Regions from separate parts of the Erwinia sp. 1181_3 genome, predicted to be linked through region 3. Evidence: predicted binding sites of a transcription regulator. Region 3 holds the regulator's gene; each other region holds the start of a gene.
The links. The regulator PurR, encoded in region 3, represses purine synthesis genes. The targets are predictions, from matches to a motif close to CANGCAAACGTTTGCNTG.

Region 1 (10,422 bases), on a different contig from region 3:
CGTAAGAAGTTCCAGCATGGGAGTCCTTGCCTGAAAAAGAATAAAGAAGAGTGTACCTGATACGGCCCGCCCTTGTGAAAACAAGAGCGGGCGTAAAAACTACTGCGGCAGCACCTGCACAACGGCAGGCGGTTCAGTGATATTTTTCGCGACAATCACCCGGTTGCGTCCGGCATTTTTTGCCTGATATAGCGCATCATCCGCCAGCTTGAAGGTCTGATCCATGGTATTGCCACTTTCCGGTGACCAGAAAGCCACACCCACTGAAATTGTAATATGGCCGACAGGATCCAGCGACAGCGCTTCAATGCGCTTACGCACACGTTCAGCAATCATCATGGCCACATCGCGATCGGCGCCCGGCAGGATCATCAGGAATTCTTCACCGCCATTACGGCAGATCACATCGGTCTGCCTGGCACTTTGCTCCAGCTGACGCGCCACGGTTTTGATCACCGTGTCACCTGCATCATGGCCGAACGTATCATTCACCCGTTTAAAGTAGTCGATATCCAGTGCCAGCACGGCAAAAGGCTGGGTGGTGGCCAGAAAATAGTCCAGTACCGCATTCAGGCCACGGCGGTTGAGCAGGCTGGTCATCGGGTCAGTCTGTACTTCACTTTTCAGGCGGCCAATTTTATCCTGCATCAGTGAAATCCCGACCAGCAACGCACGTTTGATCTGTGACGCCTCATAATACCAGGAGCGGATGCTGTTGATCTCTTTCGAGACATTTTGCGTATCCATCTGGCTGGCCTTGCGCGCCAGCTGCCATAGCGGCAGTGCAATGCGTTGTGCAAGGATCAGCGCAATAATCAGCGTCAGCAGAGCAAACGGCACCGAATGCTTCAGCACTTTCAGCAACAGGCTGTTCAGCGGCGCCAGCGTGGCCTCCGTGGGTTTAAGCGCCACGATGGTCCAGCCTGCCGTCGGTACATTGGCATAGCCCGCCAGCATCGCATCACCGTTTTCGGCGGTCACCTGCTGATGGCCATTACTGGATTTTTTACGCTGTTCGTTACCGATTAACGGATCGATGGTTTTCCCGATCAGCTGACGATCCTGGTGATATAACACCTGGTTCTTTTCATCGATCACATACAATGACGAACCGTCGCGATAGAACTGCTCGCCCAGCAGAATGTTAAGGATGCTTTTTTTCTTCAGGTAAATAGAGCCGCCGACATAGCCGAGGTAGCTGCCGGTTTTCGACCAGATCGGCCAGGAGATAAACACCAGCAGATTATTGGCAGCAGACATCGTTGGCGGGCTGACCAGTGGCTTGCGTTCTGTGAGCGCCTGTTTTGCCGCGCTGGAGCTGAGATGCATGCCTTTCAGCATCAACGACTCCGGCGAGATCGCGCGCACCCAGCCGTTGGCATCAACAATCACCACGGAGTTAAAACTGTTGGTTTGTTCGCGCAGGCGATCGACTTCATCCTGCAGAGTGGCATCGTTACCCAGGCCATTACCCAGCACTTTAGCGCTGTAAGAGAGCTGTGACTCAGCCAACTGGAAAAACACTTCGGTAGTGGAGGCCAGCTTGGTGGCATAAACCCGGTTTGATTCCAGTGTGTTACCGATCAGCACATCGCGCTGCACACGCCAGCTGGCGTACAGAGAATTAGCGAGTGTGATCACGATACTGGCGACAGCCAGCAGCGTAATAAGGGTGCGCAAGTCCGTTTTTGGCCGCGATAGCCTCAACATGGACTCACCTTCGTGAGAAACATCATCATCTGCGCCTTATATTTTATTATGCGCGTTAATACCCCATCGGCTTCACACGGCAGGTGTGAAAAATGCGGAGTATGTCTTTGAGTGCGAGTTATGCCCTGGTAAAGCACGTGCCAATTGTACACCTCTCAGCCGATTTGGGAATATTCTGAATCGCGCAGGGCCAATAAATATTTTGGTTAAAGCGAGATAATCATGCAGCGCAGCAATGCAGCGAAGGAGAGGAAAATCGAGGCCAGGCGGGCCGAGGGCCCGCACGGAACAGCCGTCTACATCGACAGGAAAGCATATCCTTGATTTTCAAGGGTCGATACGGTTGTTGGGCTAGAGAGTGCATGGGTAACCGACCGATCAATCCAGTTGCTTTGGAAATGATGGAAGGCCACAGACTGATCGCACACGGACACATCTACCCCTTTGGCACGCAGGGCGCCAATCAGTTTCAGGTTAGGATTATCGATGCCATAAATCCGGTGATACTGCTCATTGTTCAGCATGGCGGGCGTACCCTCCCCCGTTACTGACACCACAAACTTCAGTTTTTCTGTCGGAACACCGGACGCCACATACAGATTCACCACACGCGCCACACGTTCCAGCCCCAGGTTCGGGTCCTGGGGTGCGTTTTCGGCGCGGGTAATCTGGAAAACAATTTTATTGCTGTCATTGATGTTGGGTTTGTAAGCAACATCTGACTCGTAGTGCATTTTCCCATAACCTTCAATGGCGGGCGTTGACCAAAACCCTTCAGGATCGCTGACCGGTGCAACACGATTGCTGATCTTGTCGATAAGCTCAGGCGCTTTGGTAAAACTGGCCCCGACAAAACCCGCGACAGCCGCAATCAGAACATAAGACACCACAGAACGCATAAGGAACTCTCCGCAAAACACCGTTGTGACTGCGATATTACACAGCCTCATCACAAACGCTTACCGGCGTTTTTCATCATACAGGCTGGATAGTCCCCCTCTAAAACAGTGCCGGAACGTCACTGTGTAGCATCAGCTAACAATGCCCGTAGACAGCCGTCATCAGGCAGGTCCATACCAAACTACAGTCGCGGGTCCCTCTCGCCGTCAGATCATTGTTATTACCGTAACTGACTGGATATCTTTATACTTTTTAATGGTTCGCCATTGTTCACCCGCCCCCCAGCCAATGATAATTTTGCTTATGTCGTCTTACACTGCCCTCTCCTACGACAGGGACGTTTTTAAGAAAAAACCTGGTCAATTAGCATGCCACTATCAATAAAACTGATTAAATTTACCTAACTTTTAAATTTAAGCCGAACCATTGCGCCGATGAGAGCGACATTCACCTGCTCTGTCGGGGAGCGCCCCCACACCGCCCTGTTCAGTTTTTTACCGCAACATCGTGTGCGTAATTGACGAGTACCGGCAGACGTCACTATTTTAGCCATTTCATTCGCCCCGGGCTGTGGTTTAAGATGTGGAATTAGTGCGTCTTTTTCTACGTACATGCAGAACATTTCGGCACGTTGCCGGTCAAAAAACTGGACTTCCTTGTTAGGGTTTACGTATGTTCATCCGATTAAAGAAAAGCCTGCTGGCTTCGCTGGTGGTGACACTGCTGACGGGTAGCTTGCTTCCGGCACATGCCGATATCAGCGATAATCTGCCGGATATCGGTACCACCGCAGGCGGCACACTGTCGATTAATCAGGAACTGGCGATGGGCGATTTTTATGTGCGCCAGTTGCGTGCCAGTGCCCCTATCATCAACGACCCGCTGCTGAATCAATATATCAATCAGTTAGGGCAGCGCCTGGTGACCCACGCCTGGTCGGTAAAAACCCCGTTCCATTTTTACCTGATCCGTAACGATGAAATTAACGCCTTTGCTTTCTTTGGCGGCAACGTTGTCCTGCATTCCGCCCTGTTCCGCTACAGCGATAATGAAAGCCAGCTGGCCTCCGTTATGGCGCATGAAATCTCCCACGTGACCCAGCGTCACCTGGCGCGCGCGATGGAAGAGCAGCAACGTAATGCGCCACTGACCTGGGTCGGCGCGCTGGGATCCATTCTTCTTGCAATGGCCAGCCCGCAGGCGGGGATGGCGGCATTGAGCGGCACGCTGGCAGGGGCTCAACAGGGCATCATCAGTTTTACCCAGCAAAATGAACAGGAAGCGGACCGCATCGGCATTCAGGTGCTGCAGCGCGCCGGTTTTGACCCGGAAGCGATGCCCAACTTCTTGCAGAAGCTGGCGGACGCCTCCCGTTTTGCGTCAAAACCACCGGAAATGCTGCTGACGCACCCACTGCCTGACAGTCGTCTGGCCGATGCGCGGAACCGCGCCAATCAGATGAAGCCAGTGGTGGTGCAGTCCTCGCAGGATTACTACATGGCCAAAGTCAGGGCGCTGGGGATGTTCTCAACCGGACAGAACCAGTTGGGCACCGATCTGCTGACGACCCTGGCGCACGGTAACAGCCGTGAACAGTCCGCCGCGCTATACGGGAAAGCAGTGTTGCTGCTGGGGGAAAGTAAGTTTACGGAGGCGCGTACTATTATTGCGCCACTGCTGGCAAAGCAACCGGATAATCTGTGGTATCTCGATATCATGACCGACATCGATATCGGGCTGAAGCAGCCTCAACAGGCGATAAACCGTCTGCTGGCCGTTAAAGGGGTAAACAACAATCCGGTATTGCAGATTAACCTCGCCAACGCCTATGTGGAGGCCAAACAACCGGCCAATGCCAGCAAAGTGCTCTACCGCTACACATGGGCGAACAAAGATGACCCCAACGGCTGGGACTTGCTGGCTCAGGCCTCGGCGGATCAGAGGCTGACAGATGAAGAACAGGCGGCGCGAGCTGAAGGTCTGGCGTTAAGCGGCCAGCTCGATCAGGCCATCCGCAGCCTGAGCAGCGCCAGTGCAGCCGTAAAACTGGGCAGCCTGAAGCAGGCACGTTATGACGCACGCATCGACCAGCTGCGCCATTTGCAGGAGCGTTTCCGTCAGTACCAGAAATCATAACGAATCCTGAGGATAGCCATGTCAGAGGTACAGATTTACCATAACCCGCGCTGCTCCAAGAGCCGCGAAACGCTCGCGCTGCTGACCCGCCAGGGAATAACGCCTGAGGTCATCCTTTATCTGGAGACCCCACCCGATGTCGCCACGCTGAAAACGCTGTTGCAGCAGCTGGGATTCACCAGCGCGCGTCAGTTGATGCGGACTAAAGAAGCGCAGTATAAAGCGGCGGGTCTGGACGATTTAACGTTAACGGAAGCGCAGTTACTGGCCGCGCTGGTCGCTGAGCCGAAGCTGATTGAACGCCCGATTGTTACCAATGGAGGCAAAGCGCGCATCGGCAGACCGCCGGAGCAGGTGCTGGAGATTCTTTAAGGAAGAAAGCCTGGCGCAGAGCAACTACAGCGCCAGTGTCTCTTTAACGAAGGGAATGGTCAGTTTACGCTGGGCGCTGATAGAGGCCTGATCGAGCTGATCCAGCGTCACAAAAAGCGTACGCATTTCACGATCGAGCCGTTTCAGCAGGAAGCGGCCCACATCTTCCGGTAGTTCAAAACCGCGTAATTTTGCACGTAGCTGTAAGGCCTGCAATTTATCTTCATCGGAAAGCGGTTGCAGCTTATAGATCTGCCCCCAGTCGAGACGCGAGGCCAGATCCGCCAGCTTCAGGTTGAGCTGACGCGGTGGACGATCACCCGTGATCAGCAGTCGTGTTTTACCGGTTTCCAGAATGCGATTATACAGATCGAAGATCGCCATTTCCCAGGGTTCATCCCCGGCAATGCACTCGATATTGTCGATGCAGATCAGCGCGAGCTGCTCCATGCCATCGAGCACTTCAGGCACAAACCAGGTGCGTTTATCGAGAGGAACATAGCCCACCGCCTCACCTTTGGCCGACAGTTCGGCACAGGCGGCATGCAACAGGTGGCTGCGTCCTCCGCCCTCGCGGGACCAGAAGTAGAAGTAACTCCCGTGTTGCTGATGCAGTGCGCCCTGAAGCGCAGCCAGCAGCGACGGATTTTCCCCCGGCCAGAAGCTGGCAAAGGTTTCATCGTCGGGCAGGTAAAGTGGCAGTGAGAGCTGTGCCGGCGTGTTCAGATTCACCTCAGGGTTTGAGCAGGCAGAAAACGGGAAAATTCTACCACAAGTCGTTCAGGATCATGAAACGCTAAGGTCGGGAGATGCAATGAGGCAGGGGCAGCCAGAGCTGCCCCTTAGATTTACTGTGCGTCGCGACGTTCGTCCTGCACCTCAATCACCTCTTCTTCCTTACTCAACAGACTGATCGCTTTGAAAATCAGGCTGAGCGTCACACCCACCACGGTGGCAAGTGCCATGCCTTTCAGCTCAGCGGCACCAATGTGTACTTTCGCCCCACTGACGCCGATGATCAGGATCACGGAGGTCAGGATCAGATTCTGCGCTTTGTTGTAATCCACTTTCGATTCAATCAGTACGCGAATACCCGATGCCGCAATCACACCGTACAGCAACAGCGATACGCCGCCCATCACCGGGACTGGCACGGCCTGGATTGCCGCAGCCAGCTTACCCACGCAGGAGAGCATGATGGCCAGAATCGCTGCGCCGCCAATTACCCAGGTGCTGTACACGCGGGTAATCGCCATCACGCCGATGTTTTCGCCATAAGTGGTATTGGGCGTTGAGCCAAAGAAGCCGGAGAAAATGGTCGAGATGCCATTGGCAAACATTGAACGATGCAGACCCGGGTCTTTCAGCAGGTCTTTCTTCACAATATTCGCCGTTACCACCAGGTGGCCGATATGTTCGGCAATCACCACCAGTGCCGCAGGCAGAATGGTGAAAATGGCATACCATTCAAAACGCGGGGTGTAGAAGGTTGGCAGGGCAAACCAGTGGGCTTTCGCCACCGGCGTCCAGTCGACAATGCCCATGCCATAGGACAGTGCGTAGCCCACCAGCACACCGATCAGAATCGGGATAATTGCCAGAAAACCACGGAACAGCACGGAGCCAAAGACCGTTACGCCCAGCGTGACCATCGAGATAATAATGGTTTTGCTGTCAGCCATGCTGCCATCGGCTGGTAACAAACCGGACATATTCGCCGCCACGCCCGCCAGTTCCAGACCAATCACCGCCACAATCGCGCCCATCGCCGCTGGCGGGAACATCACGTCCAGCCAGCCTGTACCGGCTTTTTTGACGATCAGCGCCACCAGGCAGAACAGCACACCACACATAATGAAACCGCCCAGCGCCACTTCATAACCCAGCGGTAACAGCAGCAGTACCGGGGAGATAAAGGCAAAGCTGGAGCCCAGATAAGCCGGGATTTTACCTTTACAGATAAACAGGTACAGCAGCGTGCCGATGCCGTTGAACAGCAGCACCGTGGCCGGGTTGATATGGAACAGGATGGGTACCAGGACCGTCGCGCCAAACATGGCGAACAGATGCTGGAAGCTGAGTGGAATGGTTTGCAGCAGCGGTGGCCGCTCGTGTACGCCAATTGCACGACGCGTCATGATGTTATTACCCCTTGAGTTTGCCTTTGCTATAAAAAAACCGACTCTCTGGTCGGTTTGATGCTTATCGGGGCGGGCATGCCCGCCCCCTACGGATTATTCGCGGATTCGGCGCTTGCCGGGCCGGGCATGCCCCACCCCTACGAATTACTCGCGGATTCGGCGCTTGCCGGGCCGGGCATGCCCGGCCCCTACGGGGTTCGTAGGGGTGAGGCACGCCTCGCCCGCAGCCGGCTTATTTAGTACCGAAGATCTTATCGCCTGCATCGCCGAGGCCAGGGATAATATACCCCTTCTCGTTCAGCCCCTGATCGACTGAGGCAGTGTACAGCTCAACATCCGGGTGCGCTTTTTCCAGCGCAGCAATACCTTCCGGTGCCGCGACCAGTACCAGCACCTTAATGCTGTTACAGCCCGCTTTTTTCAGCAGGTCGATAGTAGCAATCATCGAACCACCGGTTGCCAGCATCGGGTCAACCACCAGTGCCAGGCGCTCTTCGATGTTGGACACCAACTTCTGGAAATAGGGTACTGGCTCCAGTGTTTCTTCATCGCGGTACACGCCAACGACACTGATCCGGGCGCTTGGCACATGTTCCAGCACACCTTCCATCATGCCGAGACCAGCACGCAGAATAGGGACAACGGTAATTTTTTTACCTTTGATCTGTTCGATTTCAACCGGACCGTTCCAGCCTTCAATGGTCACGGTTTCGGTTTCCAAATCGGCAGTGGCTTCATAAGTCAGCAGACTTCCCACTTCTGATGCGAGTTCACGGAAACGTTTGGTGCTTACATCATGTTCCCGCATCAGACCCAGTTTATGTTTGACCAGCGGGTGTTTGACTTCCACGATCTTCATTGTTGTACTCCCGGAGTGTTAAGCTGCAAAAAAAAATCGCGAGATTATAGCGCCATTTATCCCCGGCGCCATATGACTTAGTGCAATACTTTGCACATCTCCTGCAACCCCTCTAAGAATTAGCTAAAATCCAGCTATCCGCAATGCGCAATAAGATGGCACTCGCAAACGTTTGCCTGCGCTGCTAGAATTGCCGCGCTTAAACTTACCACCACACCAACCGCAAACCGCGTGGGGATTTCGCAGTGACCGACAAAACCTCTCTCAGCTATAAAGACGCCGGCGTAGATATCGATGCTGGCAATGCTTTAGTCGACCGTATCAAAGGCGTAGTGAAAAAGACTCGTCGCCCGGAAGTGATGGGTGGACTGGGCGGTTTCGGTGCCCTTTGTGCACTGCCGCAAAAATACCGTGAACCTATCCTGGTTTCCGGCACTGACGGCGTCGGCACCAAGCTGCGTCTGGCGATGGACCTTAAACGCCACGATACCATCGGTATCGATCTGGTCGCGATGTGCGTTAACGATCTGGTGGTACAGGGCGCAGAGCCTCTGTTCTTCCTGGATTATTATGCAACCGGCAAGCTGGACGTTGACACGGCAGCCAGTGTGATCACCGGCATCGCTGAAGGCTGTTCACAGTCTGGCTGTGCACTGGTGGGCGGCGAAACCGCTGAAATGCCAGGTATGTACCACGGTGAAGATTACGACGTGGCAGGCTTTTGTGTCGGCGTGGTTGAGAAATCCGAAATTATCGACGGCAGCAAAGTGGCCGATGGCGACGTTCTGATCGCCCTGGGTTCAAGCGGCCCTCACTCCAACGGCTACTCGCTGGTGCGCAAAATTCTGGAAGTCAGCAAAACTGACCCGGAAACCACTCAGCTTGAAGGCAAAACGCTGTCTGACCATCTGCTGGCTCCAACCCGCATCTACGTGAAAAACATCCTCAGCCTGATCGAACAGGTGGATGTCCATGCGATTGCCCACCTGACTGGCGGCGGTTTCTGGGAAAATATTCCGCGCGTACTGCCGAATAACACTCAGGCTGTTCTGGACGAGTCAAGCTGGGAATGGCCAGCCGTCTTTGGCTGGATGCAGCAGGCCGGTAACGTCAGCCGCTTTGAGATGTACCGCACCTTTAACTGTGGTGTCGGCATGGTGATTGCCCTGAGTCCGGCAGACGCCGACAAAGCGGTACAATTGATGACTGATGCAGGCGAAAAAGCCTGGAAAATCGGTGTCATCAAAGCCTCTGACTCTGAAGAACGTGTGGTTATTAACGCATGAAACGCATAGTCGTGCTGGTTTCCGGTAATGGAAGCAATTTACAGGCAATCCTGGACGCCTGCCAGCAGGGACGGATTCACGGCAGCGTTGCTGCCGTGTTCAGTAACAAGGCTGAGGCCTTTGGTCTGGAACGTGCGCGTGAGGCGAACGTTGCTGCTCATGCGCTGTCTGCTGCGCAGTTTGCCGACCGTGAAGCGTTCGATCGCCAGCTGATGCTGGAGATTGACGCTTACGCCCCCGATCTGGTGGTACTGGCCGGTTACATGCGCATCCTCAGCCCGGCATTTGTTCAGCACTATGCCGGTCGGATGCTGAATATCCATCCTTCGCTGTTACCGAAATACCCGGGGCTGCATACGCATCGCCAGGCCATCGAGAACGGTGACGACGAGCACGGCACCTCGGTGCATTTTGTCACCGAAGAGCTGGACGGCGGTCCGGTGATCCTGCAGGCAAAAGTGCCGGTGTACAGCAACGACAGCGAAGCGGATGTTGCTGCGCGCGTTCAGCACCAGGAACATGCGATTTATCCACTGGTCGTCGGCTGGTTTGTGGATGGCCGACTGGCTATGCGCGACGATGCCGCATGGCTTGACGGTCAGCCGTTGTCCGCTGAAGGACATGCATTCGAATAATGCCTTACCTGCGTAAGGGCGGACCTTTTTTCCTGTCCGCCCATATCAATGACCTCCACCAAATTAACCATATCGTCCGGTAATATAATCCTCAGTACGACGCTGACGCGGTGACGTAAACAGATCATCGGTCATGCCAAACTCCACCACACTCCCCTGGTGCATAAACGCCGTATAGTCCGACACACGTGCCGCCTGCTGCATATTGTGCGTGACCAGAATCAGCGTGAAGTGCTGTTTTAACGATGTCATCAGCTCTTCTATCACCAGCGTCGAAATCGGATCCAGTGCCGAGGTCGGCTCATCCAGCAGCAGGATTTCAGGCTCAATGGCGATAGCTCTGGCGATCACCAGGCGCTGCTGCTGTCCGCTCGACAGCGTGA
Region 2 (10,422 bases), on a different contig from region 3:
ACACGGCCGCCAGTGCAAAGGCAGACAGCAGCGGAATACCCGGCACCAGCCAGTAAATCAGGTAGCCAATCCCGACAACGGTAATCAGCACCAGCACCAGCGCCAGGCCAAGGATCTCGCGCCCGTGGCGCAGAAACTCACTGGTCGGGGTTTTCCAGCCGTCAGCAAACAGCAGCGGTGGGATAAACAGCACTAAAAACAGCTCCGGATCAAAATCGACATGCAGACCAAACGTTGGCCAGGCGAGCAACGCGCCCATAGCGATTTGCACCAGAGGCAAAGGAATTTGAAAGGGAATAATACGCGCGGCGACGCCTGACAGCGACACAACCAGCGTCAAAATGAGAATGGTAAAGAAAATTTCCATGCGATCCTTTTTATACGTCTTCCGATAGGCTTTAAACACAGGCAGACATTGATAGCGAATACCCTGGTAGATAGTAAAGCAAATTAGGGAGACGATGAAAAACAGGATGTGCGTTAGGAAGGGAAAATCAGTGTCATCTTAAGGTGGGGCCAGCGATCCCGGCCCCGAAACAGAATTATATCGCCCAACCGCAGGCATAGAAAGCGACCAGCGCTACCGCAATAAGCACGGTGCCCACATTCAGCTTGCGCCATTCACCGGCAAAGATACGGCCAATCACCAGTGAACCGAAACCGAGCATAATACCGGTAACGATGTTACAGGTCAGAACGATAAAGACGGCTGCCAGCAGGCCAGACATTGCATCAACAAAATCACTGAAATCGATTTTGGACACGTTGCTTAACATCAGCAGGCCGACATACATCAGCGCAGGTGCGGTGGCATAACCCGGAACCAGGTACGCCAGCGGCGACAGGAACAGGATCATCAGGAACAGCACACCGACCACGATGGCTGTCAGACCCGTTTTACCGCCTGCTGCCGTTCCGGCTGCCGACTCAATGTAAACGGCTGCCGGGGCCGCACCGACCAGACCTGAGAAAATGCTGCTCAGTGAGTCCGTGGTCAGGGCCTTGCCGCCATTGATAATCTGGTTGTCTTTATCCAGCAGGTTCGCCTGCCCGGCGACTGCACGGATGGTGCCGGTGGCATCAAATACCGCCGTCATCACCAGCGCCAGCACGCTTGGCAGCACCGCCGGTTTTAATGCCCCAAGGATATCCAGGCTAAACACCAGCGAGTTACCCTGCGCATCGCTCAGGCTTGGCATCGCGAACAACCCCTGATAGGTCACCGCCGGGTCGAAGATCAGGCCAAGCACCGAGATGGCAATAATCGTCAGCAGGATGCCACCAGGCACACGCAGCTTCTCCAGACCAAAAATCACCGCCAGCCCGACCAGCGTCATCACCACCGGGAAAGAGGGGAAGTGACCCAACGCAACCGGCAGGCCAGGCCCCGGGTTTTTCACCACCAGGCCCACACCGTCAGCGGCAATCAGCAGCAGGAACAGGCCGATGCCCACGCCCGTGCCGTGCGCCACGCCCATCGGCAGGTTACGCAATATCCAGGCTCGAATGCCGGTTGCAGAGATCAGGGTAAACAGGACGCCCATCAGGAACACCGCACCCAGCGCAACAGGTACGCTGATCTGCTGGCCCAGCACCAGGCTAAAGGCGGTGAATGCCGTCAGCGAGATCGCGCAGCCAATCGCCAGCGGCAGATTGGCCCACAACCCCATCAGCAGTGAACCAAAACCGGCCACCAGGCAGGTCGCCACAAAGACCGCCGTCGGCGGGAAACCTGCTTTGCCCAGCATCGAGGGCACCACAATCACGGAATAGACCATCGCCAGGAAGGTCGTAAGACCGGCCAGGATTTCCTGACGGACGCTACTACCGCGCGCAGAAATTTTGAACCAGGCGTCTAAAGAGCCGCTGGCCGGTTGAGAAGGAGCTGACATCGTAATCCCCTGAGATTTCTTATGAGTTATCGCTGCGTGGTACCCCTGTTTCCCAGCGGTAGTCGACGTTTGCATCCCTGGCGCAATATACGCGGTACAAAAACCTCAGGGCGAGGCGCAGACCGGATAAAGGCAAACGTTTACTATTCCACGCAAAAAACCGCCTAATTGCTGTGCTGATACTCGATATCATTCGCGTCGCAGGCGGGCAACGCCAACGCATCTGCGGCTTGAAGTATGACGAGTATTCCTGCGCAAACGATTATCCTGTGTTTAATGGTGCATTTTCAACACTTCTTCACGCATAAATTTGCATAATTATTGATTTGCACACACGTCTGCTATCAACGCTTATGAGGGTAACGGCAGTGCCGTGCGCACTCTAATAGCGCTTTCTTATGACGGCCTGCAATAGCGCTTTCTTATGACGGCCTGCCGACGGTTGCGAGTTGAAACGTTTGTCACTCAAGAAAAGAAAAGCATTCAGTCGAGACGGACCTCACCGCCCTGTTGTAGCGCACGCTGCCAGGCAGCACGGCTTTGCACCTTCTGCAACCAGGCCTGAATCGCCGGGCTGTCGGCCGCGCCACCGCGCGCGGTGAGCGCCTGCAGCGGAAAACTCATCTGCACATCCGCAATACTGAAGCGGCTACCGGCGAACCATTCATTTTGGGCAAGATGCTGTTCGATGAACTGGCGATGGGTGGTGATCTGCGGGTCGAGGTAGCCCTTCTGAACCCCTTGACCAAAGGCGCTGCCGATGGGACGTAACAGCCAGGGCACCGGGGCTTTGCCCATCCGGCTAAAAATCAGTTTCATTACCAGCAGCGGCATCAGTGACCCTTCCGCATAGTGCAGCCAGTAGCGCGACTGAATCACCTCTTCTTCATCGAAAAGTTTCAGCAGACCTTCAGCGTCATACTGCGCTTCCAGATACTCCAGGATCGCGCCGGATTCGGCCACCACACGATTGCCATCGGTAATTACCGGAGATTTACCTAGCGGATGGACTTTTTTCAGGGCCTCAGGTGCCAGCATGCTCGCTTCACGCTGATAACGTTTGATCTGATAGGGCACGTTCAACTCTTCCAGCAACCACAGCACGCGCTGCGATCGCGAATTGTTCAGATGGTGTACGGTGATCATATTCGCTCCTTAAAGCCTGAGTATAGTCAAACGCTCTTCACATCCAACAGTATCGCCCCAGTGCCCTGCTCGCTCAGGCGGTCGTTCGGGTTACGCAGCGGGCAGTCTTCCATCGACAAACAACCACAGCCGATGCAGCCGTCCAGATCGTCGCGCAGGTGCGTCAACGTTTCAATGCGTCTGTCCAGTTCGTCACGCCACTGTTGCGACAGCACCGCCCACTCTTTTGTCGTCATGCGCTTGCCCGGGGAATACTGCATCAGGCTGTCGCTGATAGTCGCAAGTGGGATGCCGATACGCTGGGCAATCTTGATCACCGCCACACGCCTCAGCACATCACGGGTGTAGCGCCGTTGATTTCCGGGGTTGCGGAAACTGCTAATTAATCCTTTGCTTTCATAAAAATGAAGCGTCGAAACCGCCACACCGCAACGCCGTGCCACATCGCCGGGGGTTAGTTCGCGCTTGCTGGCGTTACTCATACTTTTTTTCATTTAGCGCTTTACCTCAAGTTAACTTGAGGAATTATACTCAGCCTCCATTGAGTTCGCGACCTATTGACGCAGAGACCTGGGAGAAAAAGTGTATGCATGACGACATCATCAGCACCCTGACTGACTGGATCGACAACAATCTGGAAAAGACTCTGTCGATTGATGAAGTGGCGGCAAAATCAGGCTATTCGAAGTGGCATTTGCAGCGTATGTTCCGTTCCGTGACGAAACAGACGCTGGGTGGATACATTCGTGAACGCCGTCTGACGCTGGCCGCCGAAGCGCTGCGCCTGACGCAACGTCCGGTGTTCGATATTGCTATGCAGTACGGTTATGACTCCCAGCAGACGTTTTCACGCGTGTTTCGCCGCCAGTTTTCACAGACACCGACCGCCTATCGTCACACCATGCGCCATGCATCCCTGAAGCGCAGCAGCTGGACATTCGACTGTAGCGACTATGCCACCAGCAGCTTCAGCCAGCGGGTCAGTGAAAAATCCTGCCCGACCTGCGGCTAACGCGGCTAATGACGACCCGTTGCCACCGCCACCTGCGGTGGCAAGCCGGGTATTTCCTGCCCCCAGTAAGACGGTGATAAGTACCAGCCGCCGCCCAGCTCTTTAATGTGATACATCGCCGCATCAGCCTGCGCAATCAGTGCTTCCGGGGAGCTGTGGTTTTTTGCCAGCGCCACACCCACGCTTAACGACTGCACCACCCGCGCGCCTTCCGGCAGCACGATGGGCGGCTGCATTGCTTCAATAATATCGCGCGCCACCTGAGCCACCTGCTCCTCCCGTTCGACCGTCGATAGCACCACAGCAAACTCATCGCCGCCCAGGCGTGCCACCAGATCGCCTTTACGCAGGCGCTCACGCAGACGCTGGGCTGTGACCATGAGCACATGATCGCCGGCGGCGTGACCGTAGCAGTCATTCACCTGCTTAAAACGGTCACCGTCGATAAACAGCACACTGGCCTGCTGGCGGGTTTCCGGGTCGTCCATCAGCGCCTGTAAATGTTGCTCAAAGGCTTTACGGTTAGGCAGCCCGGTCAACGTGTCATGCAGCGTCTGGTGTGTCAGCGAGTCATTCTCACTGGTCAGATGCCGCTGCCACTGGTCCAGCTCATCGAGCAGGCTGTTGAAATCACCGCTCAGTTTATCCAGCTCGGCAATCGAGGACGACGGTACGCGCAGGGAGAAAGCACGCCGTTTGCGCACATCATGTGCGACGGAGGCAATATTTTGCAGCCCCTGTAAAATGCCGGCATGCATCCGCCGCGCCAGGTAGATCGCCAGCATGGCGGTAATCAACAGACTGCCGCCCAGCCACAGCAGCGCCTGCCCCAGATAATGTAGAACGCGTGAGGCATCACCGCTGATCCACACCCGGCCGACTTCCTGATTATTATGCATCACGGGTGCGCTCACCGGCTGAGGGAACAGCCAGCGAGCCACAACGGCACCGGCGCCGCGGGGATCTTCGCCGCCCGGTGCCTGCCATTGGGCCAGCAGCTGCTGATCAGCACGATATACGCGCCCGACCGCAAACTCCGTACGCGTCCCCATGTCACGCAGAATACTCTCTGCGGTTGCTGAATCGTTCTGTAGCACCGCTGTCCGGGCGCTGTAACTAACGCTGGCCGCGACCAGCTGGATATTGTTTTCCGCATAGCTGCGCAGCACATACATCGACAGCGCAGAAAGCGACAACCCGCTGAACAGCAGCGACACCACGATAATCACCAGATGAATGCGTTGAAATGACTGGCGCATGGTCGGTAATTCACGCGCCACTGTCACCGCCTCGTTTTGCCTGATCTTCATGCTTACTCCCCCTCCGCCGTTCAGCGGACAACGTGCCCGGCATCCACACGGGTGATTTGCCCGTCACGATCATGTTTGATGTGAAAGACCCGAAAGCCAGGAGTGACCAATAGACGACACGCAGGCTCCTTTATTATTTTCTGCTGTTTGCAGATGTATTATTAGTTAATGTTTTTTGGGCATGATTTACGGGAATAGAAAACCCTCCCTGGATTAATTCCGGGAAATAATAAACAGGGAGAAATGTTTGGCAAAATCCTACAGATCATCGATAGTCTGTACAACTTCAAATAGCGTAAGATTCATCTTAAACCGTTTGATTTGACTTAGATTTAACGGAGAGACCAGAAAATAACATCATGATATAAAACAACTTTTACTTAAAAATACATTCAATAATTGCAGATAAAATGGGTTATCACAGCACGTAACAATACGCAATTAGAATTAATCTTACCCTAAGTTAAATTAGATATTCGATGGCACAAAAGGTCAGAAAAAAGATCGGTCACATGGCATAGAAATAATATTATGCATACGGATTAATCTGTATTTTTCGATATCAGCGATAATATATTTATCACCTGCCCTCCTGGCGAGTCAGTGTAAACCCACCTGGATTGACCGAAAAAAACTACCATACCAGGTATAAATTTTGTTCAGTTTTGAAAAACGGGTGATATAATGTGATCGCCGTCACACTTCCATGACCAGAGCGTCAGACCGGAAAGGAGCAAGCCTGGCAGCTCCCGTTCCGTTCCGGGTGATGTTGCATCCCGTTTGTCAGGACCGATCACCCCGGAGTTTTCAATATGGCTACGATTACCACCAGCGTTATTCTCATGAGATGGGAGCTGCTCAGTGCAGTGATGATGTTCCTTGCCAGCACCTTTAATGTGCAGTGCCGCAAAGCCAGCCGCAACGTGATGGCGTTCGCGTTTACCGGTATTGGTATCGGTATGTCATGCTGGTTTGTCACCGGGCTGCTGGGCATTACGTTGAGCATGGATAATCTGCATAACTTCTGGACGATAACCAAGGATGTATTTGTCGAAGTGATGAGCCGCACACCTCCCGACTGGCCGATGCCGTAAGCGACATCTGCCCGGAGAGCTGACCTGACTCACCGGGCAGAAGGTTATTTGTCACTTTTTATATCTTTTTTAGCACCGCCGAGGTCGGCAAAGGGACATCGCTGGACGCTTTGACTTCCGGCAACGCTGCCGTTTTACGATCCTGCAACCACATATCCCCCATGATCTGATTCAGACCATTTTCCAGTCCGGTCACCATACCTGCGCCTGGCGTAAACGTCAGCTCACCGAAGTAGATATGCCCTTCATGGATGTACCAATCAACACGCACATAGTCGAAATCCGTTGCCAGCGTCTTACTCAGTTCCAGCGCACGTTCCAGCGTCTCGCTGTCTGCACTGATGTCAAAACCGGTATCCCGGATTTTATAAAAGCTCTGCTTCAGGTTGTTGACGTAGAAGCTCATCGACAACGCAGCACTGCCCACCCGGTTGTAAATCACCTGCAATACGTACTCGAAGTTGCCATCTTTCTTGTTGAACATATGAAACTTGTAGTCAACGGCGGCAAACTTGCCATCACCAACGTACTGTTCAACCAGAATGCAGGGCTTAATGTAGCGGTAGTGAATCTCACGCGCGTGGTGCGAGAAGTCCTTATGCAACCATTCATCGCAGCGCTTGATCAGCAGTTGTTTCTGGATGCAATCGGGTTCTTCCAGCACAATTTCCACCATGCCTGAGCCGTGATTCGGCTTGATCACCGTGTTTTTCAGGGACGGCAAACTCAGTAACGAAATCGGGTCATCGGTCTGATGAATCAGCGGAATCAGATAATCTTCCCCGATAGTGTCGGCAATATATTCTCTGACCAGTAATTTATCGGACAAATTGGCATAGCGCACATGGTCACCAGTGACATATTTACGATACAGAATCTTCTCATTGAACAACTTGGGTTCCCGGATATTGGGAATACGTTTGAATTTCTGAAAGTAATAAATTTTATCCTGGTAAGACCAAGGCATTTTCTTGAGCAGGTAAACAAAACCCTTTCTCAACTCTGCTTTGAGCTTCAACATGATTTACCTCATCTGTAGGTTTTGTAGTTGAGTGAGGAAAGCTGTATTTTAAGAATGACGCCATTCTTAAAGAAATAATTCATTATCGTCAGGGACAGGAGTTCGGTGATAAACACGCTCCAGGCTGCGCCTGTTAATCCCCAGGAATGGATAAAGAAGTAAGAAGTTGCCAGACCAATAACTACCAGCAGAATCACTTTCACCAGTAAGTAATTGAAACCACCCTCTTTCACCATGTAGCGATACGCTACGGTTCCCATTGCCGAAAAGCAGGTTGCTAACGACAACAACGTAATGAGGTTTCCCGATTGTGTGTAATCTTGCCCATACAGGCTGTTAATGATCCTGTCACCAAACAGCGTGACAACGGAGAGCATCAAAAGTGAAACTGCCATAACATAGCCATTAAGCCGTGAAGCCAGTTTTACTGCCACATCCGCACGCTCCCTGAAAATTTCAGAGAAGCAGGATGTAATGATCGCCACCGGAATAAAAATCCACGAGGCGGAAATGGTATTCGCTGCGGTAAACAGGCCAAGATCCTGGGCCGAACTCACCCCAACAAGAAAGAACTGTGCGGTCTTCACCTGAACGGCGATAAAGACGCTGGAAATCGCCAGCGGCAGCCCCGCATGCAGTAAATAACGCAGATAATTCTTACGCTTATGTCGCGGCGGTGGGCTGATAGTGTTGGTCTGATAAAAGCGACTGCGCTTGATCAGATAGGGCACCAGCGTGACGGCGACAATGGACAGGGACAACCACAGCGGGCTGAGCTTGCACCAGGCAACAGTAAAGCTGATGGCAAAGCTCAATATCATGCCGGTGGCATTTGCAACCGTATTCATTCGCGATTCCAGACGGGCGTTATTGTAAACGCTAAAAATATCCTGGGTCACAAACATAGCGGAGAGAAATGATGCCACGGCAAACACAATAAAGTTCTCGCGCATCGTCAGCCACACATAGAGCAATACGGGCAATGACAGCACCAGTAATAATGTCAGGCGCAATGATTTTGCCACCCCCATCAGGCGCATTCCTTTTGGCGTGCTTTTACTGATGCTTTTAAAAAGAATTGTTTCTGTGCCAAAAATGGCAATAGTCTGAATAATTGAAAACAGTGAGGCAGAAAATGCTATTTGCCCGAATATAACCGGGCCGAAAGATTTAGCCACATAAGAGGTGACAAAAATTACGCCAAAAACTGACACCACTTTTTCGGACATCATCCAGGCGGCATTAGACATCACACTGTATTTCATCGAAGCATCCTTTGTGTTTCCAACCAGCTAAAACCTCAAACCAACACATCCGTGTCCACAACTGATTCAATAACGCACAGTAGACCCCTGGCGAGAACGCAGAAAAAGAAAATAATATTTTTCAGGCATCGTTGTGCCTTTTATTTTTAAGAGACTGTTTTTTAACCTGAACAGACAATCCTGCCAGCATTTATGGTTAAATCTGGTCTTAATTTAAGTGTGATCTAATTCACATACCCTTTTGACCGGGATTAAAGTTAGCACACTTTTTTTACCTTTCCCGTTGGAGTTATCCTAATTACAACGTGGCCTTGAACTGGCATGAGACGAATCTATATCAAAAAAACCAATATCGAAAGCTATCAAAACCCTTTTGAAATAAAATAGGAGAAATCCCATGATGTTATTTCTTCATAATCCCTTAACTTAAAGCTTGCCATTCCAATCGCGTACTTTGAAACACTGCGCTAATATCTGTACAAAACAGATCCATTGATTAATGCAGTCATTCTCATCCCATTATTGTTAAGAAAGGTAATAGCATTCATGAGAAAGTCACGATATACCGAAGAGCAAATCACCAGCGCCATTAAAGCTTCTGAAAATGGTATCAAGGTGAAAGAAATCTGTGACGAACTGGGCATTTCTGAAGCAACTTTCTACAGTTGGAAAAAGAAATACGCCGGATTGTCCTCAGAAGAAGGGAGGAAAATCAAAGAATTAGAGGAGAAGGTCCACCATATGGAACGTGAGCTCCAGTCGCTATCATCAGACAAAGAGATGCTGCAAAGCGTGCTGAAAAACTTTTTCACCACGAATGACAAACGGCAAGCCGTTAATTTCTTACAGGATACGTTCGACATTGGAACGCGCCGTAGCTGCCGTCTGCTGGATATCAGCCGCAGTGTTTACCATTATCCTTACAATCTTGAAAATCAGTAATTGCTCATCGGCAGTCAATGTCAGGTGTAATAGTACCAAAATAAAATATTCTCAACGCTTATTGAAAAGTTCAGATCGATTTTTTGATGCGGAATTTGACTGATGAGTTAATTGTCATCCCGCTCTATTATTTGGCTGTAACTTATCCAGGCACCAGCTAAAATCTCAATAGCATCAAGGCTTTCAATGCGCGTTTATCTTTGCAGACAAAGATAAACGCGCCTTAAGTTAACGTGTCCTTTGCAAACCCCACCCTCAAGAATTTAGAAAAATCGTTAGCTTTGGTGATCATTCTCTTTTTTATAATGGCTTCTTATTCTCATCGATCACTAATGAATAGCCGGAGAGTGCTACATGGCGACACCCGCGCTCAGCGCGCCACAAAGCGCAATAAGTCAGCAGCAGCACAGATGTTCCCACGGTAAACAGATTAAACTCATTTATCATTTATCAGGATACCCCCCCACCTGTGACCGTTAAATGACGCTTCAACTTATCATTAGCGCCTCTTTCTCTTTCGTCTCCCTACCATAATCGATGATTTTTTATTCATATCATTCGAGTTAATACTGGTCTGATCTGGGAAAAGTCGTCTCAAAAATGAAGGTTTTTGCATTGAGTAGGGAGGGTTTACTGTACAAAAAAAGGCGATATGTGGATTAGCGATAATTCTCATAGCCGAACAATCCCTGCTTATGGCAGGCGATCCGCTGAGTTGATGATAAATAAAGCAGGGAGGA
Region 3 (10,422 bases):
GACATGACGTCGCCCCTGCTAAACAGAGTATGTCCTAACGCGCAACGCGCAGTCCACCTTGTTTGCCATGGGTAAATACCACCTGCCAGAGCTGAATATCCCTTGCCCGAAACGCCCCCGCACAAGCATTCAGATAGTAAGTGAACATCCTTTTAAAACGCTCGCCATATTTATCCGACAGTTGAGGCCAGGCGCTAAGAAAACGCTGATACCAGTGCATTAACGTCACATCATAATCAGCGCCAATATTGTGCCAGTCTTCCATCACGAACCAGGGTTCGCTGGCGGCGGCAATATGACGCACAGAGGGCAGGCAACCGTTAGGGAAAATGTATTTGTCGATCCACGGGTCAACATCATTATTGGTTTTGTTAGCACCAATGGTATGCAGCAGGAAAATACCTTCCGGTTTCAGATTACGATTCACCACATCAAAATAGGTAGCGTAATTTTTCGGCCCGACATGTTCAAACATTCCGACAGAAACAATACGGTCGAACTGCTCAGACAGGTCGCGATAATCCTGAAGCAAAATCGTCACATTCAGCCCTTCGCAGCGCTGTTGCGCCAGCTTTTGTTGTTCGGCGGAAATGGTAACACCCACAACATTTACGCTAAAGTGACGCGCGGCATATTCGGCCAGACCTCCCCAGCCACAGCCAATATCCAGTAAAGACATGCCCGGTTCCAGCTGAAGTTTTTCACAGATCATCTGCAATTTGGCTTCCTGAGCGTCTTCCAGCGTACGGGCTTCTTTCCAGTAACCGCAGGAATATTGCATATAAGGATCGAGCATGTGGGTGAAGAGATCGTTACCCAGATCATAATGCTCTTTGCCAACAATCCACGCGCGTTTGCGCGTTTGCAGATTCGTGAGTCGGGAGGCCACAACACGCAAGGTGTCGCGGAAATGGTGAGGGAGTTGCTGATCTAATTTTGACTGCAAAACACGCTGGAAAAAGATATCCAGGCGTTCGCATTCCCACCAGCCATCCATATAGCTTTCACCTAACCCCAGCGATCCTTCCTGCAGAATGCGTTTAAAAAAATCGGGGTTGGTAATCTGGATATCCCAGGGACGGGAACCATTGATTTCAATATTGGCCTGACTCAACATTTCCTGGACGATTCGATACCACGGGTTGTCGTCAAGGCTCACTTCTTCTATACACGATGAACTCATAGCTTCTCCATCACCCTGTGTGATTAAAACCTGAGAAAAAGAATTGTCTGTTTCTACAGGCCTGTGAGAGCACTCACGGCGAATGCCGCAGTCTGATATCCGACGTTAAAAAAGAGGTTTGATGTGAAACTGACAGAGGTCGTAACGTAGTCACTCGGAACAACTCCATGACAACCCTGTCAGGAACCAACAGTGGACGACGACAAACGCCATCGCCCACTCAAAAATGGTGTTAAGTTGTTATTTTATATTGCGCTGAAAAGTATATGCCCACGAAAGGTAATATTCAATTCATTATTGTTAGGGCGCTAACTAAGTGTTTTTACAGGATTCCACCTGGCCCGGCGCCGTCAGGTGGGGCTGTTTTTGCTCCGCCAGTCGCTGGACGATATAGCCAACGACAGCCAGAACAATCGTGCCAGCCATCACCAGCGTAGTGGTCTGTAACGGGGATTCAATCCATGTTGACACCGCCAGACTGGCGAAAAAACAGAGGCCGAGCTGCAACATATTCTGCAAGGCGGCGGCTTTACCGGTCGCCTGGGGGAAGGGCAGTAACGCACTGGACACCACAATCGGGTAAATCGCACCGTTTGCCATCGCCATTCCACAAAACGGCAGTAGCAATGCAAACAAGGAAGGCTGCGGCTGCAGTGAAACAAAATAGATCGCGAGAATGCTGACGCTGTAGAAGGCCAGCAGCCATGGCAACAATTGGCGCCCGGCAAAGTGGTTCAACAGGGCGCGGCAGCTAAACCCGCCGACAAGAAACGCCACAGTTTGCGGAACATAGCTGAGGCCAATATCTGCAGGGGACAAACCAAGGTTACCCAGAATGAAAGGGGAGCCGGTGAGCCAGGCAAAGAAGCTGGCAGAGCACGCGGCATAAATCGCCACGTTGCCACTGTAAATAGGCGACTTCAGCAATGTGAGGAAGCCAGGCGTGCGGGGCTTAACGGCAGCGTGATCGTCCACCGGGCGTGACGGCAAGCGCAATGTAGGGATCAGTAGCGCGAGACTGAGCAGTAACAGGACAACGAAAATAGAACGCCAGGAAAAGTGTTGCAGTAACCAGGCACCCAACAGGGGAGCCAGCGCAGGCGAGAGGGCGACCAGGGGCATAATGGTGGCAAAGACACGGTTGGCCCGCGGACCACTGTAGCGATCAACCACCAGAGCCTGCCAGCTCACCGCCGCAGCGCACACACCCACGGCCTGAACAAAGCGAACGATCAGCAACCAGAAAGCCGACTCCACCCACAGCATGGCTGCACAACCAACGGCGAACAGACTCAAGCCCATCATCAACACCGGTTTGCGGCCGATGCGGTCTGACAACGGGCCCCAGACTAGCTGTGCGCAGGCAAACCCGGCGAGGAAGATACTTAAACTGGCGCTAATGGCGCCGGCTTCCGTCTGTAAGTCCTGTTGCATCACGCCAAACGCGGGTAGGTACATATCGGTAGCAAGAAAGCCCAGCATACTGAGCAGCGCAAGGTAAATCATAAATCCTTTGGAACGCATGGTTTTTAACTCTTATTAGACAATTTTTTTACGCGTGCAGTGTAATCGCGTGCTGACCCGTCTGTGAAACGCTAATATTCGTGGGTTGCGATGAAAAATATTGAAGGCGAATCATGTGGTCTGAACATTCTCTTGAAGTGGTTGATGCGGTGGCGAGGACGGGCAGCTTTACCGCTGCTGCGGCGGAATTGCATCGCGTCCCCTCCGCAGTAAGTTATACCGTGCGCCAGCTGGAAGCCTGGCTGGCCGTGAGTCTGTTTGAGCGTCGTCATCGTGATGTGGAGTTGACGGACGCCGGACGGGTTTTCATTGAAGAAGGTCGTGCTGTTATCAAAAAAATGCTCGCCACCCGCACACGCTGTCAACAGGTGGCTAACGGCTGGCGGGGACAAATCAATATTGCGGTCGACAGAATTGTGCGCCCGGCACGCACCCGGCAGCTGGTCGTGGATTTCTACCGGCATTTTCCGGATATGGAACTGCATATCATGCCGGAAGTGTTCAACGGTGTGTGGGATGCGCTGGCTGACGGTCGCGTCGATGTTGCGATCGGTGCGACTCAGGCGATCCCGGTACGAGGACGTTTTGCTTTTCGTGATATGGGAAGTCTTAACTGGCGCTGCGTGGTGAAAACGTCACATCCTCTGCTGAGCCATGAGGGACCGTTAAGCGAGACGTTAATCCGTGAGTGGCCATCGCTGGTGCTGGAAGATACCTCACGTGCCTTGCCGAAACGCACCACGTGGACATTAGATAATCAACGACGGCTGGTGGTGCCTGACTGGGAAAGTGCGTTTGACTGCCTGCGAGCCGGGCTGTGTGTTGGGATGGTACCCGGTCATTTTGCCCAGCCCTGGCTGCAACAAGGCGTGTTAGGAGAAGTGACGCTGACGTCCCCGTTTCCCGACAGTCCCTGTTATCTCAGCTGGTCGGAACAAAGCGCCTCACCGGCGCTAAGTTGGTTACTGGACTATCTGGGGAGCACAGAAACCCTGAATGCAGAGTGGTTAAGCGAACATCCTGGCCAGTGGCAGGTGAGTGATTAACGGCGGTAGTCGCGGAAAGGACCATCGGCAACGGAACGACGCTCGATCAGTGAAGGGTGAACTTCAATGGTTTGCGGATCTTCGCGCTTGCTGGTAATACGGTCCAGCAACATATCAAAAGCGGTTTCGCCCAGACGCTCTTTTGGCTGGTGGACGGTGGTCAGTGCGGGCGTAAAGTAGCGGGCGTTGCGCACGTTATCATAACCGATCACTGAAATATCCTGCGGTACGCGTAGCCCCATTTCATCTGCTGCGCAAATCGCGCCCATGGCCATAATATCACCGCCACAGAAAATGGCCGTTGGGCGCTGCTTCTGCGACAAAATTTGCTGCATGGCGCGATAGCCAGAATCAGGTTCAAAATCGCCCTGCACCAGCCATTCATCGCGCAAAGTGATGCCCGCTTCTGCCAGTGCCTTCAGGAATCCGGCATGGCGGCCACCGCCTGTATTACGCTCAAGCTGGCCTGGGATCGCGCCGATATCGCGGTGCCCGCGTTCGATCAGGTAGCGCCCCGCCAGGTAACCACCCTCAAAAGCATTATCAAGCACGGTATCAGTGAAATCACCGCGTGATTCGCCCCAATCCATGACGACCATCGGAATATTACGGTTATCTTCCAGCATAGAAATCAACGTGTCAGGATATTCTGAACACATCACCAGCAGCCCATCGACGCGTTTTTGCGCCATCATTGACAGATAGGCCTGTTGCTTTTGCAGGTTGTTGTGCGCATTGCCCAAAATCAGCGTATAGCCTTTGGCAAAGCAGCGGTTTTCTATTGCTTCAATGATCTCTGCAAAATAGGGCGCTTCACTGGATGTTGCCAGAAGGCCAATGGTTTTGGTGTGGTTGACCTTCAGACTGCGGGCTACGGCGCTGGGGGAATAATGCAATTCTTTGATTGCAACCCATACCGCTTCGCGCGTCTCTTCGGCTACAAAGCGCGTTTTGTTAATCACGTGAGACACAGTGGTGGTTGAAACACCGGCGCGCTTTGCCACATCCTTAATTGTTGCCATGAAAATCGTACTCCTGGTGTTATCGTAACATTTTGATAACTAATTGGTTAAACGTTTGCCTGGGTACAGCCATTCCTGCCCGACCAGAATTATTTTGGGTGCTGTCTCAAAGGGTCGGGAAGGGGTAAAATCGTCCGTAGAGTGACATGCAGTGCTGACTTTTACACGTTGCCAACGGTGTTGCGCAACGGAATAAAGAATTCTAACAAGGCTGCGCACAGAAAACGAGATTTTTACGGGTAACTGTGGGAAAATCTGTTGGCTTACTAATAACAAGGTTATTGAGGAGAGAGAATGAACACTGATATGAAAATGACGGCGCTGACCGTTGTGGGTTCACTGCTGATGATTATTGCGTTTAGTTTTACGGCGGTAATGCATTAATTCTTGCACGGGAGGAGGAAACTCTTCCCGAACCCACACGCATTATCGAATCGTTTTAGGCGTCATCATACGGCGCGCACCGATGTAATGTTCCTGCCAGTAATCTTCGCTCAACGCACTGACCTGAATATCTTTACCTGTCCGTGGAGACTGAATAAATTTCCCTCCACCCAGATAGACGCCAACATGATCTGCTGTGCCACGTCCGTTAATACGGAAGAAGACCAGATCACCTTTCTCTAACTGATCGCGCTTAATCGAAGCCGCATCACGCAGATGGTACATTTCATTAGCCGTGCGTGGGATCTTGAACTTCACCAGGTCTTTATAGGCATACCACACCAGACCACTGCAGTCGAAACCGGTTTTCGGAGAGGTGCCGCCCCATTGATAAGGTTTACCGAGCTGGCCCATCAGCTTGTTCATCGCCGTCTCACGTGCTTTCTGGTAGCGAGCGCGATGCGCTTTGCTGAGTTTGAGCGGGGCGTTCAGAGCATCGTTATCATCGTCAGTGGCTTTGCTGCCTGCGCGTTGACGACCATAATGTTTTTTATCTGCTTTTTTGCTGGCCGCGAGTTTTTTACTCAGTGTTTTCTTCTCCACCTTCGCATTACGCACCGGGGCCACGCTGGTTTTTTTCTTTTCTTTCTCTTTCAGTTTTTTTGCCAGCAGAAGCCGTGCTGATTTAGAGGGTTCTTTTTTAGCGGTTTCTTTGGCTTTCTTACTGACAGGTTCTTTGACTTTTTTGGTCGAAGTGGCTTTTACCGGGCGGCGCTTACGGCGGTCATCTACACGTGCAGTATTGCTTTCGGCTTTTTGCTGTTTTGCATTAATAGGGGCATGTGGCGATGCGTGCGCCATGTTGAAGAACAACTGAGTGAAAGCCAGTATGAAGAGCGTGATGAGTAAACGCATCGTTCCCATTAACAGTTTGTGCGCTACAAAAAAGCAGCAACGCGGTAAAAAAAGAGATTTCTGCGGTATGCAGAAGGTTAGGCCAATTCTAATCTAACTTCTTAACAAAGGGTAAGGTCTTTTTTGTTTCAATAATACAGATCAAGAAAATGATGTAATATTGAGCACAATCAGGTGGTTAACCCAGCAATAAAACCAGTGTTAGTCATAACAGGTGCAGCAGTGATGATAAGAAAATGTTATTTTGTTTCCCTGTTTTGTCTATTGGTCACATTTTTACCTCTCTCGCATGTGAAAATGTCATTTTCATCGCCAGGGCAGAATCGCTACAATAAGCAGGCTGCGCCCAGCCTACACACGATGTATCGTATTGAGGAAGATATTTATGAGTACTGTTGAAAAAATTCAACGTCAGATCTCTGAAAACCCTATTCTGTTGTACATGAAAGGGTCCCCTAAACTGCCAAGCTGCGGTTTCTCTGCTCAGGCTGTTCAGGCGTTATCTGCTTGTGGCGAGCGCTTCGCGTACGTTGATATTCTGCTGAACCCGGACATCCGTGCAGAAATGCCAAAATATGCCAACTGGCCAACGTTCCCACAGCTGTGGGTAGACGGTGAGCTGGTGGGTGGCTGCGATATCATCATCGAGATGTATCAGCGCGGCGAGCTGCAGCAGTTGATTAAAGAAACTGCTCAGAAATATCCGTCTGACGCCGCAGAGTAACGCAGGCTTATTGGCAGCATAAAAAAAACCGGGCCCTGAGAGGTCCGGTTTTTTTTCGAGTTTACAGCACGTTGCTTTATTCTTCGCTGTCGTCACTTTCTGCATCAACCGGCAGTGGCCAGCCTCCCAGACGTTTCCAGCGGTTGACCAGTTCGCAGAACAGATCGGCCGTTTGCAGGGTATCGTACAGTGCGGAGTGTGCCTGGGCGTTATCAAAAGGCATTCCAGCTGCGGTACAGGCCTTCGCCAGAACGGTTTGCCCCAGTACAAGCCCGCTGAGTGCCGCGGTGTCAAAGGTGACGAATGGGTGGAAAGGATTACGCTTCAGGCTGGCGCGTTCGGCAGCCGCATTCATGAAGTTCAGATCGAATGTGGCGTTGTGTGCCACCATAATCGCCCGGCTACAGCCGCTCTCCTTAATTCCCTTGCGCACCAGTTTGAAAATGGCATGCAACGCTTCATGTTCACTGACCGCACCGCGCAGCGGATTCTCCGGGTCGATACCGTTAAATGCCAGCGCTTCAGGTTGCAGAACTGAACCGACAAAAGGCTCTACGTGGAAATGGATCGTCTCATCTTTCTCCAGCCAGCCATCGTCATTCATCTTTAGCGTCACCGCTGCGATTTCCAGTAATGCGTTAGTTTTGGCATCAAAACCGGCGGTTTCAACATCAATAACGACTGGATAAAAACCGCGAAAACGGCTGCTAAGGGTATTCAGTTCATTCGATTCAGACATCGGCATCTCACAGGAGAAAAAAAGGCAGCGCGCATTATGGCAAATTTTGTCGGGGGATGCAGCAGGGAGGGGAAGCGGGTGCCTAAAAGGCACCCGAAATACTTAGTGGCCGAGGCCATTACCCGCTTGTTTGTTCTCGATCAGCTCAATTTTATAGCCATCCGGGTCTTCAACAAACGCGATCACGGTGGTGCCACCTTTTACCGGACCGGCTTCACGGGTCACGTTCCCGCCATCGTTGCGGATACGATCGCAGGTCGCGGCCACATCATCCACGCCCAGTGCGATATGTCCGTAAGCATTGCCCAGGTCGTATTTATCCACGCCCCAGTTGTAGGTCAGCTCAATGACAGCACCTTCGCTCTCTTCGGTGTAGCCGACAAACGCGAGGGTGTATTTATATTCGGTATTTTCACTGGTGCGCAGCAGGCGCATGCCCAGCACTTTAGTATAAAAATCAACAGAGCGTTGCAGATCGCCAACGCGCAGCATGGTGTGAAGTAAACGCATAACATCCTCTTTTATCGGCGTCATCGATGGATGACGTAAAAAAACCAGTATAACGATTATGCCATCGGGTGCGAACCCTTGTGGAAATTAACCGAGGAACGGATAGTCTGTATAGCCTTCGGCACCGCCGCCATAAAAAGTTTCTGGCTTAGGTTCGTTCAGCGGAGCATCGTTTTGCAGACGCGCGACCAGGTCCGGGTTGGCAATATAGCTGCGGCCAAACGCAACAGCATCAATCAGGCCTTGCCCGATAAGGGCTTCGGCTTTTTCTGCCGTGTAACCGCCCGCGCCGACAATGACGCCAGGATAAACAGCACGGATGGCCTGACGGAATTCACGGGTGTAAGGCTTGCCACCGGCCCAGTCAGGTTCAGAGATGTGCAGGTAGGCCAGTTGGCGTTTTGCCAGCTCAGCAATAAAGTACAGGGCGGCTTCTTCCTGATCTTCGCCGTTATCCAGACCGTTGAAAGGCCCCAGCGGAGAAATACGGATACCGATGCGATCGGCACTCCAGCCTGCAATGGCGGCATCCACGACTTCCAGTGCAAAGCGGGTACGATTTTCGATACTGCCACCGTACTGGTCGTCACGCTGGTTGGATGCCGGAGAAAGGAACTGGTGAATCAGGTAGCCATGAGCGGCATGCAGTTCAACCAGATCAAAATCGGCCTCACGTGCATTAATTACGGCCTGACGGAAGTCACCAACGATGCCTGCAACTTCTGCCGTGGCTAATGCGCGCGGTGTGGAAGTGGCCTCGCGTACCGGTTTCCCCTCTGCATCACGCAGGGATGTGCGGGTTTCGGCATTAATAGCAGAAGCAGAAACGGGATCCTTACCTTCAGGTTGCAGGCTGGCATGAGAAATACGCCCGGTGTGCCAGAGCTGCACGGCGCTGTGGCCGCCATCCTGATGAATCCCGGCGTTAATCGCTTTCCAGGCACTCATCTGCTCTGATGAATGTAATCCCGGTGCACCGGCATAACCTTTCGCCTGGAAGCTGATCTGTGTCGCTTCAGTAATAATCAACCCGGCAGTTGCGCGCTGGCGATAATATTCACCCATCAGTGGGGTAGGGATATCGCCGGGCTCAATGCTACGCAGGCGCGTCAGCGGTGCCATAAAAATGCGGTTAGGCACGGTGATGGCACCGGTTTTCAACGGGGTAAACAGCGTGTTCAGTTTCATAACTTACTCCTGGTAGACCGGTCGACTAGTGTGGGTTGTTTTTTTAAGCTTTACGCAATATGCGCGTCATTTCCTGCCATGCATTGAGTAACGGTGCATTATCACGGCAGATTTTACTTTGCAGACTGGCGCCCAGCCACAGCGTGTACAGGGTTTGTGCACAGGCTGCACTGTTCACGTCAGCATGCAGTGTTTGCTGTTGTTGTGCTCTTTCCAGTGATGCCTTCAGGGTATCCATCAACGCGGTTGATCCCGCATGTAACGCACTGCGCATAGCTTCAGACAGATCGCAGACTTCGGCGGATAATTTCACCGACAGGCATCCCGCAAAACTGCTTTCTTCACAGTAAGAGAGTGACTGATGATAATAGTCGAGCACGCGCTGGCGGGAATCATCCTGATGATCATTCAGATAATCTTGCAGACGCTGATGATAGCGGGCGAAGTAGCGTTCCAGCATGGCAACGCCGAACACTTCTTTAGAGGCAAAGTAGTAATAGAACGACCCTTTTGGCACTTCTGCCTGTTTCAGCAGCTCGATCAGGCCCATACCGTTGAAGCCGCGCTGAAGGCAGAGCAGTTCACCGGTATCGAGCAGATGTTCACGTGTGTCAAAGCGGGTCGTTTTATTCATCGCAGCAGAGTACTAGACCGAACGGTCGGTTTCAACCCTTAGCTGCTTTTACGACACGATCGGATCATATCCAGAGAAGGTTGATACTCCCGGGTTTGCACATTCATCATACCCAACAGGGTATGGAAGATGTTGTCTTGAGAGACATCATCGGTCTGCGCCTGTCGTTGCAGGCATTGCTGATCAATGCCAAATGCGGTGGCGTAGTCCGGTGACATCCAGAGTAAAAACGGAATATGTGTCTGCTGGCTCGGTGCAAACACGTAGGGGGTGCCGTGCAGATACATCCCATGTTCCCCCAGAGACTCCCCGTGGTCGGAGAGATAGACCATCGCCACGTTGTATTTATCACTGTACGACTTCAGCAGATTAATCGTGCTGTCCAGCATGCTGTCAGTATAGAGAATGGAGTTGTCGTAAGTATTGACCAGCGCCTGAGGGTCGCAGTCCTGAATCTGATTACTGTCACAGGTTGGTGTGAACTGTCGCAGGGCATCCGGGTAACGCAGATAGTACGCCGGGCCATGGCTGCCCATCTGATGCAGGACAATCA

Region 1: purM (phosphoribosylformylglycinamidine cyclo-ligase) is a predicted target of PurR. The motif match lies at 8,280-8,297, and genes of this name have one in related genera.
Region 2: FY046_RS18805 (NCS2 family permease) is a predicted target of PurR. The motif match lies at 2,022-2,039, and genes of this name have one in related genera.

The regions. Positions count from the first base shown of each region.
Region 1 covers NZ_VTDE01000008.1:120,524-130,945, reverse strand. The annotation lists gene FY046_RS18175 (AI-2E family transporter) at 1-18, opposite strand, end outside; gene FY046_RS18170 (sensor domain-containing diguanylate cyclase) at 100-1,710, opposite strand; gene FY046_RS18165 (DsrE family protein) at 2,007-2,609, opposite strand; gene bepA (beta-barrel assembly-enhancing protease) at 3,283-4,746, shown strand; gene arsC (arsenate reductase (glutaredoxin)) at 4,765-5,118, shown strand; gene hda (DnaA inactivator Hda) at 5,143-5,850, opposite strand; gene uraA (uracil permease) at 5,967-7,256, opposite strand; gene upp (uracil phosphoribosyltransferase) at 7,492-8,118, opposite strand; gene purM (phosphoribosylformylglycinamidine cyclo-ligase) at 8,364-9,404, shown strand; gene purN (phosphoribosylglycinamide formyltransferase) at 9,401-10,039, shown strand; gene pstB (phosphate ABC transporter ATP-binding protein PstB) at 10,103-10,422, opposite strand, start outside.
Region 2 covers NZ_VTDE01000009.1:79,509-89,930, forward strand. The annotation lists gene FY046_RS18800 (Na+/H+ antiporter) at 1-367, opposite strand, end outside; gene FY046_RS18805 (NCS2 family permease) at 543-1,892, opposite strand; gene FY046_RS18810 (glutathione S-transferase family protein) at 2,376-3,038, opposite strand; gene soxR (redox-sensitive transcriptional activator SoxR) at 3,065-3,532, opposite strand; gene soxS (superoxide response transcriptional regulator SoxS) at 3,625-4,050, shown strand; gene FY046_RS18825 (diguanylate cyclase domain-containing protein) at 4,056-5,360, opposite strand; gene FY046_RS18830 (YjcB family protein) at 6,173-6,454, shown strand; gene FY046_RS18835 (ATP-grasp fold amidoligase family protein) at 6,513-7,475, opposite strand; gene FY046_RS18840 (polysaccharide biosynthesis protein) at 7,484-8,740, opposite strand; gene FY046_RS18845 (transposase) at 9,287-9,682, shown strand.
Region 3 covers NZ_VTDE01000004.1:384,635-395,056, reverse strand. The annotation lists gene cfa (cyclopropane fatty acyl phospholipid synthase) at 35-1,183, opposite strand; gene punC (purine nucleoside transporter PunC) at 1,496-2,707, opposite strand; gene punR (DNA-binding transcriptional activator PunR) at 2,821-3,753, shown strand; gene purR (HTH-type transcriptional repressor PurR) at 3,750-4,775, opposite strand; gene cydH (cytochrome bd-I oxidase subunit CydH) at 5,070-5,159, shown strand; gene FY046_RS13770 (C40 family peptidase) at 5,202-6,074, opposite strand; gene FY046_RS13765 (Grx4 family monothiol glutaredoxin) at 6,460-6,798, shown strand; gene rnt (ribonuclease T) at 6,875-7,543, opposite strand; gene gloA (lactoylglutathione lyase) at 7,640-8,047, opposite strand; gene nemA (alkene reductase) at 8,135-9,235, opposite strand; gene FY046_RS13745 (TetR/AcrR family transcriptional regulator) at 9,279-9,869, opposite strand; gene eptA (phosphoethanolamine transferase EptA) at 9,908-10,422, opposite strand, start outside.